Regions from separate parts of the Paenibacillus sp. FSL F4-0100 genome, predicted to be linked through region 3. Evidence: a T-box and tRNA genes for the amino acid it is inferred to sense, from the RefSeq annotation. Region 3 holds a T-box; the other regions hold tRNA genes.
The links. The T-box of region 3 lies ahead of leuS (leucine--tRNA ligase). A T-box ahead of a tRNA ligase gene usually reads a tRNA of that ligase, here a tRNA-Leu.
Positions count from the first base shown of each region.

Region 1: it has a tRNA-Leu gene. The T-box ahead of leuS (leucine--tRNA ligase) is inferred to sense a tRNA for this amino acid. The anticodon was not compared.
Region 2: it has a tRNA-Leu gene. The T-box ahead of leuS (leucine--tRNA ligase) is inferred to sense a tRNA for this amino acid. The anticodon was not compared.

Region 1 covers NZ_CP150303.1:6,905,122-6,907,364, reverse strand. Annotated here, with positions in the region: rRNA gene MHH48_RS31410 (23S ribosomal RNA) at 1-554, shown strand, start outside; rRNA gene rrf (5S ribosomal RNA) at 621-737, shown strand; tRNA gene MHH48_RS31400 (tRNA-Asn) at 747-822, shown strand; tRNA gene MHH48_RS31395 (tRNA-Thr) at 826-901, shown strand; tRNA gene MHH48_RS31390 (tRNA-Glu) at 939-1,013, shown strand; tRNA gene MHH48_RS31385 (tRNA-Val) at 1,058-1,133, shown strand; tRNA gene MHH48_RS31380 (tRNA-Gln) at 1,186-1,260, shown strand; tRNA gene MHH48_RS31375 (tRNA-Lys) at 1,327-1,402, shown strand; tRNA gene MHH48_RS31370 (tRNA-Leu) at 1,417-1,500, shown strand; tRNA gene MHH48_RS31365 (tRNA-Gly) at 1,507-1,581, shown strand; tRNA gene MHH48_RS31360 (tRNA-Arg) at 1,585-1,661, shown strand; tRNA gene MHH48_RS31355 (tRNA-Pro) at 1,685-1,758, shown strand; tRNA gene MHH48_RS31350 (tRNA-Gly) at 1,835-1,908, shown strand; gene ppc (phosphoenolpyruvate carboxylase) at 2,182-2,243, shown strand, end outside.
Region 2 covers NZ_CP150303.1:6,631,060-6,633,302, forward strand. Annotated here, with positions in the region: gene MHH48_RS30205 (PspA/IM30 family protein) at 1-234, opposite strand, end outside; gene MHH48_RS30210 (hypothetical protein) at 303-602, opposite strand; tRNA gene MHH48_RS30215 (tRNA-Leu) at 1,219-1,298, opposite strand; tRNA gene MHH48_RS30220 (tRNA-Arg) at 1,307-1,383, opposite strand; tRNA gene MHH48_RS30225 (tRNA-Cys) at 1,396-1,469, opposite strand; tRNA gene MHH48_RS30230 (tRNA-Gly) at 1,481-1,555, opposite strand; tRNA gene MHH48_RS30235 (tRNA-Gln) at 1,571-1,645, opposite strand; tRNA gene MHH48_RS30240 (tRNA-His) at 1,665-1,740, opposite strand; tRNA gene MHH48_RS30245 (tRNA-His) at 1,786-1,858, opposite strand; tRNA gene MHH48_RS30250 (tRNA-Trp) at 1,881-1,954, opposite strand; tRNA gene MHH48_RS30255 (tRNA-Tyr) at 1,961-2,045, opposite strand; tRNA gene MHH48_RS30260 (tRNA-Thr) at 2,050-2,125, opposite strand; tRNA gene MHH48_RS30265 (tRNA-Phe) at 2,148-2,223, opposite strand.
Region 3 covers NZ_CP150303.1:2,137,922-2,140,164, forward strand. Annotated here, with positions in the region: gene MHH48_RS09350 (AraC family transcriptional regulator) at 1-835, shown strand, start outside; T-box leader at 876-1,136, shown strand; gene leuS (leucine--tRNA ligase) at 1,226-2,243, shown strand, end outside.

The DNA of each region.
Region 1 (2,243 bases), 2.9 Mb from region 3:
GGAGCTTGACTGCGAGACCTACAAGTCGAGCAGGGACGAAAGTCGGGCTTAGTGATCCGGTGGTACCGCATGGAAGGGCCATCGCTCAACGGATAAAAGCTACCCTGGGGATAACAGGCTTATCTCCCCCAAGAGTCCACATCGACGGGGAGGTTTGGCACCTCGATGTCGGCTCATCGCATCCTGGGGCTGAAGTAGGTCCCAAGGGTTGGGCTGTTCGCCCATTAAAGCGGTACGCGAGCTGGGTTCAGAACGTCGTGAGACAGTTCGGTCCCTATCTGTCGTGGGCGTAGGAAATTTGAGAGGAGCTGTCCTTAGTACGAGAGGACCGGGATGGACGTACCGCTGGTGCACCAGTTGTTCCGCCAGGAGCATGGCTGGGTAGCTACGTACGGAAGGGATAAGCGCTGAAAGCATCTAAGCGTGAAGCCCCCCTCAAGATGAGATTTCCCAATTCGTAAGACCCCTTGAAGACCACGAGGTAGATAGGTTGGAGGTGGAAGTGCAGCAATGCATGGAGCTGACCAATACTAATCGGTCGAGGGCTTATCCAAAACATATTTCAATGTGCTGCAAATTCGTTTCGTATCTAGTTTTCAGGTGATCAAGCATCTGAGCCGTTTGGTGGCGATGGCGGAAGGGTTCCACGCGTTCCCATACCGAACACGACCGTTAAGCCTTCCAGCGCCGATGGTACTTGGACCGAAGGGTCCCGGGAGAGTAGGACGTCGCCAAGCGGTACATATTCCCTGATAGCTCAGTTGGTAGAGCACTCGACTGTTAATCGAGTTGTCACAGGTTCGAGTCCTGTTCGGGGAGCCACTTGCTTCCATAGCTCAGTAGGTAGAGTGCATCCATGGTAAGGATGAGGTCACCGGTTCGATCCCGGTTGGAAGCTCCAGATTCGCTTTTGAATTGGACATGTATCATGAAATTGTGGCCCGTTGGTCAAGGGGTTAAGACACCTCCCTTTCACGGAGGTAACAGGGGTTCGAATCCCCTACGGGTCACCACTATCTTTAAAGCATCAGGGGATGAGAATCCCGTGAGTTTATACGGAGGCTTAGCTCAGCTGGGAGAGCATCTGCCTTACAAGCAGAGGGTCGGGGGTTCGATCCCCTCAGCCTCCACCATTTAATGCATGATTCTAACGAGAATCGGCAAGATAAAAGTACTCATCGATTTTGGGGATTAGCCAAGCGGTAAGGCAACGGACTTTGACTCCGTCATGCATAGGTTCGAATCCTATATCCCCAGCCACTTCATCCTAAAAGTGAAGTTAAGCTTTGAAGGTGATTCCGAATACTTTTCGGAGGCCTGAAATGCGAGCCATTAGCTCAGTTGGTAGAGCACCTGACTTTTAATCAGGGTGTCGAAGGTTCGAGTCCTTCATGGCTCACCATTGTTTCATCTTGTGCGCGTGTGGCGGAATTGGCAGACGCACTAGACTTAGGATCTAGCGTCTTTGACGTGGGGGTTCAAGTCCCTCCACGCGCACCATTATTTGCGGACGTGGCTCAGCGGTAGAGCATCGCCTTGCCAAGGCGAGGGTCGCGGGTTCGATTCCCGTCGTCCGCTCCATTTGCGCCCTTAGCTCAGCTGGATAGAGCGTTTGACTACGAATCAAAAGGTCGGGAGTTCGAATCTCTCAGGGCGTGCCATTTTTCAAACAAAAGATTAATATCGGGATGTAGCTCAGCTTGGTAGAGCACCTGGTTTGGGACCAGGGGGTCGCATGTTCAAATCGTGTCATCCCGATTTGTTTAAGAGTAGAGCCCCACAAAAGTAATCGGAATATGCTCCAAAGCATAGCGTCACTTTTGTGGGTTCATATGCGGGTGTAGTTCAATGGTAGAACTCCAGCCTTCCAAGCTGGTAGCGTGGGTTCGATTCCCATCACCCGCTCCATACATAAGCAGGACATCACCGTGTGTGATGTTTTTTTACATATTCACACGACTCTCCTGCGAAGTGTTAATGTACTAAAGAACATAGTTGGGTCAAGGTTTATAGGACTAATGTCCATGGTATATGGGTATATCAATATCATTAGTTTTGTCGATTTGGCTAATTTTTTCGCCTGGAAAATGCAGATTTTCATGCGCTTTTATTGTATGATGTTAGGAAGGCGTTACGTCCTATAGACAAACTGCTGAAACGGGTTGAGATGGGAGGAGTAGCATGACTGAACTTACAGTAACCGCAAAGAGCAATTCCAACAATCTGCTGCGGCGGGATGTACG
Region 2 (2,243 bases), 3.2 Mb from region 3:
TGCAAGCAGTGCCTGCTCTTCGCGTTTATATCGCATGGTTTCTGCTTGATCCACCTGCTGCTTCAGCTGTCTGGAATGTACTTGACATTGCTGCTGCAGCTTCTCAGCCTCAGCAATGTCCTGTCTGGTTGAATGTAGGAACTGGTCGATCAATCGAACCGGATCCTGGCTCTGCTCGAGCTTTTCATTCAATGTTGCTACGGTTATGTCTCTTATCCGCCGGAAAACACTCATATTCGCTTAGCCCTCCTCATCTATCATGATCTGTTGTTTTTGCATGTTATTTAATGTAGTGGTTTTTATCAATAACGGGGTCTACCATTCTTCAATCGGGACACCCCGTAGATGATCAAGATGATTCCAAGGATCGGACCGATCAGCCAAGACAGTTTACCCATCAACCAGATCACACCGATACCGAGAATAACCCATCCCATCAAGGTGTTACCTCTCCGGATCCCGTAGTATCCCAAAGCGACCATCAGGATTGGAATTACAAGACTGAACAACCATCCAAGCAGAGGACCGAATACTCCCAGGAGAACCAAGATCCCTACACCAATCAACAGGATACTCATTCCATTTCCTTTTGAATTTCTCATTTATACACCGCCTTTCTGTTGTTTGATCGTTGTTTCATTTGTTCAACCTTATGACTCTATTCTAGGTAATTTCGAGTTTAACTAAAACGGCCTGGGGACGGTTTTTGCACCTAGACCTAAGGCGGGGCCTCCTATAGACCTGCGTCCAACCCTGCACTGGATCAATGATTCGATAAGCTGACCTGTGTGGATGAATCCTCCGGTATCCTTGCTTTTGTTTTACCTAATAAAGAGACGTGGTTTCTAATGTTAGTTTAGTTTGATGAGTATAGCTTCAGCTCTAAGGTGATAGTAGTAAAGCCCGTGGAACGGTAGGTTAAGGTAGCGGTAGGATGAAGCATGGGGCCGAATATGAAAATCATGAAGAAGGATAGCATAGTAAAGGAAATGAGATTGATCTAAGGAGGTTGCATCTCAGAAGTTTGCATAGGATTAAGGTGTATTGCTTGCGAGTAATAAAATGAAGTGACATAACACTTAAGCTCATCAAGATTAGCCTTTTATCATGAAGAGTAACGGATCTTCAGCTTAGCTGCTACCGAGCAACGAAGCTATCGATGTAGATGCAACGAAAAAAGGAATGCAGACGTTTATAGTCTACATTCCTTTTGGATGATGCCGGTGAAGGGACTCGAACCCCCACGGTTTCCCTCACGATTTTGAGTCGCGCGCGTCTGCCAATTCCGCCACACCGGCTTACTTTATGGCGTGCCCTAAGAGATTCGAACTCCTGACCTTTTGATTCGTAGTCAAACGCTCTATCCAGCTGAGCTAAGGGCACATAGTTTTGTTATGGAGGCGCCACCCAGATTCGAACTGGGGATAAAGCTTTTGCAGAGCTGTGCCTTACCACTTGGCTATGGCGCCAGAAATAAAAATGGAGCGGACGACGGGAATCGAACCCGCGACCCTCGCCTTGGCAAGGCGATGCTCTACCGCTGAGCCACGTCCGCAAACATAAAAATCAATGGCTGGGGATATAGGATTCGAACCTATGCATGACGGAGTCAAAGTCCGTTGCCTTACCGCTTGGCTAATCCCCAACATTTTTTAAAAAAACTATGGGGCGACCGATGGGTCTCGAACCCACGAATGCCGGAACCACAATCCGGTGCGTTAACCCCTTCGCCACGATCGCCATAATGTAATAGTTTTTTTAGAGAATAATCATAATGAAATAATGGGCGACCGATGGGTCTCGAACCCACGAATGCCGGAACCACAATCCGGTGCGTTAACCCCTTCGCCACGATCGCCAAGTTCATTATAAATATTCAATGGCAGGGGCAGCAGGAATTGAACCCACACCAACGGTTTTGGAGACCGTTGTTCTACCTTTAAACTATGCCCCTAAAAACTGGTGGAGGATGATGGATTCGAACCACCGAACTCGAAGAGAGCAGATTTACAGTCTGCCGTGTTTAGCCACTTCACTAATCCTCCAGAATGGTGCCGGCGAGAGGACTTGAACCCCCAACCTACTGATTACAAGTCAGTTGCTCTACCAATTGAGCTACACCGGCATATAAAGTTATAAAACGTACATGGTGGCTCGGGACGGAATCGAACCGCCGACACGAGGATTTTCAGTCCTCTGCTCTACCGACTGAGCTACCGAGCCTTAAAGCTCTTCGCGAACTT
Region 3 (2,243 bases):
GCAGGCGCCGTTCGATCTGACCTATTACAATGAACAGCCGTTGTCCGGAGGACAGTTTCACTCGCATGCTTTTTATGAAATTTATTATTTCCATGAAGGACGCTGCACTTATTTGATCGGCGATTCCGTTTTCACGCTGAAGCCGGGGGATCTGCTCTTGATGAACGGGCTTACGCTTCACTGTCCGAATGTAGAGCCTGATTCTAGATATGTCAGAAGCATTCTGCATTTTGATCCGGCCTGGATTTGCAAGGGGCTTTCGGAGACGGCCAGATCGATACTGCTGGACCCCTTCGAAACGCTGCGAAATCATCGCATGACACTGACAGGGGCGAACCGGGATGAATTTGAAGGCATGCTGGCCGATATGCATCGCCTCTCGGCATCCACGGCCGGTTTTCGTCAGGAACGGATGACCTTGCGTATTCAAGAGATGATGTACGTCATCGCGGACTGGTGCCAGGGTGCTGTGCAGGATCAGGACTCCATCTCCGAGAAAGAACGGCATGTCCAGCATGTCGTGTCGTTTGTCGAGGAAAATTATATGCAGGATCTGACGCTGGAGCAAATCGCCCGCGATATGCATATTACGAAGCACTATTTATCCTCCTTGTTTAAGGAGGTTACTGGAACGACGGTGTTTAAATATTTGTATCACCGGCGGATTAACCAAGCTAAAATTTTGCTCAGGCTCCATCCTCATCTCAGCATCACGGAGATCAGCCAGGCGGCAGGCTTCAAGCATTTGGCTCATTTCAGCAGGATGTTCAAGGCCATGGTCGGGACGACACCGGAATATTATCGCAGAAGCGGAGAAGAGCTTTCGTTGACTTGATCGGACTTTTTGGGTATAATAGCCACATTAAAACGGTAATATGAACGCGATGATGAGGATCAATCGTTCCACTTTCGATCATGCAGAGAGCCGGTGTCTGGTGAAAACCGGTTGACGATAGGAATGAACTCGCCTCGGAGCAATGGTGTTAACCCGGCCGTCGGAGGGCTGTATTCCGGCAGATTCGGCCGCTGAAGCATCGTCGTCTCATCCGCGATAAGGATGCAAAGGGAGTGAAAGGCAAAGCATGCCTTTGGCTAACTAGGGTGGTACCACGGGAATCAAACCTCTCGTCCCTAGCGATCAGCGCTATGGATGATGAGGTTTTTTTGTTTTTTTGGGCAATGGCATAGGCCTTGTCTCTCGACTGTGAAGGAGGAGCAATGAAGTATGACGGACAATCAACCAACGGGCCACGGCTATCAGCCGCAGGCCATCGAACCGAAGTGGCAGCAATACTGGGATGAGAATAAAACCTTTAAAACGGAAGATACCTCATCCAAACCGAAATTTTATGCGCTGGATATGTTTCCATATCCATCAGGCGCAGGCTTGCACGTAGGGCATCCGGAGGGGTACACGGCGACTGACATCGTGTCCCGTTACAAGCGGATGCGCGGATACAATGTGCTTCATCCTATGGGATGGGATGCCTTCGGTCTGCCAGCGGAGCAGTATGCAATGGACACAGGCAAACATCCTCGCGAGTTTACCGTGCAAAATATTGATACATTCCGCCGCCAGATCAAATCTCTCGGCTTCTCGTATGACTGGGACCGCGAGATCAGCACCACCGATCCGGAATATTATAAATGGACCCAGTGGATCTTTATCCAGCTCTATAAGCGCGGCCTCGCCTATGTGGCTGAAGTACCGGTGAACTGGTGCGAAGCGCTCGGTACCGTGCTTGCGAACGAAGAGGTCATCGACGGCAAGAGTGAACGCGGAGGCCATCCGGTCGTACGTAAACCGATGCGCCAATGGATTCTGCGTATTACCGAATATGCGGATCGTCTGCTTGAGGATCTGGATGAATTGGACTGGAGCGAGAGCCTGAAGGATATGCAGCGCAACTGGATCGGCAAATCCACAGGCGCTGAGGTTCGTTTTGACATCGAAGGGTACGATGGTCATCTGGAGGTGTTCACAACCCGTCCAGATACGCTGTTCGGGGCAAGCTACTGTGTCCTGGCGCCGGAGCATGACCTCGTGGATAAGATTACGTCAGCCGATCAGCGTGAAGCCGTCAAGGCTTATCAAGATCAAGCAGCTCGTAAAAGCGACCTGGAGCGGACGGATCTGGCCAAGGATAAAACTGGTGTATTTACGGGTGCGTACGCTATCAATCCGGTAAACGGCGCTAAAGTGCCGATCTGGATCGCGGATTACGTGCTTGCTGGCTATGGAA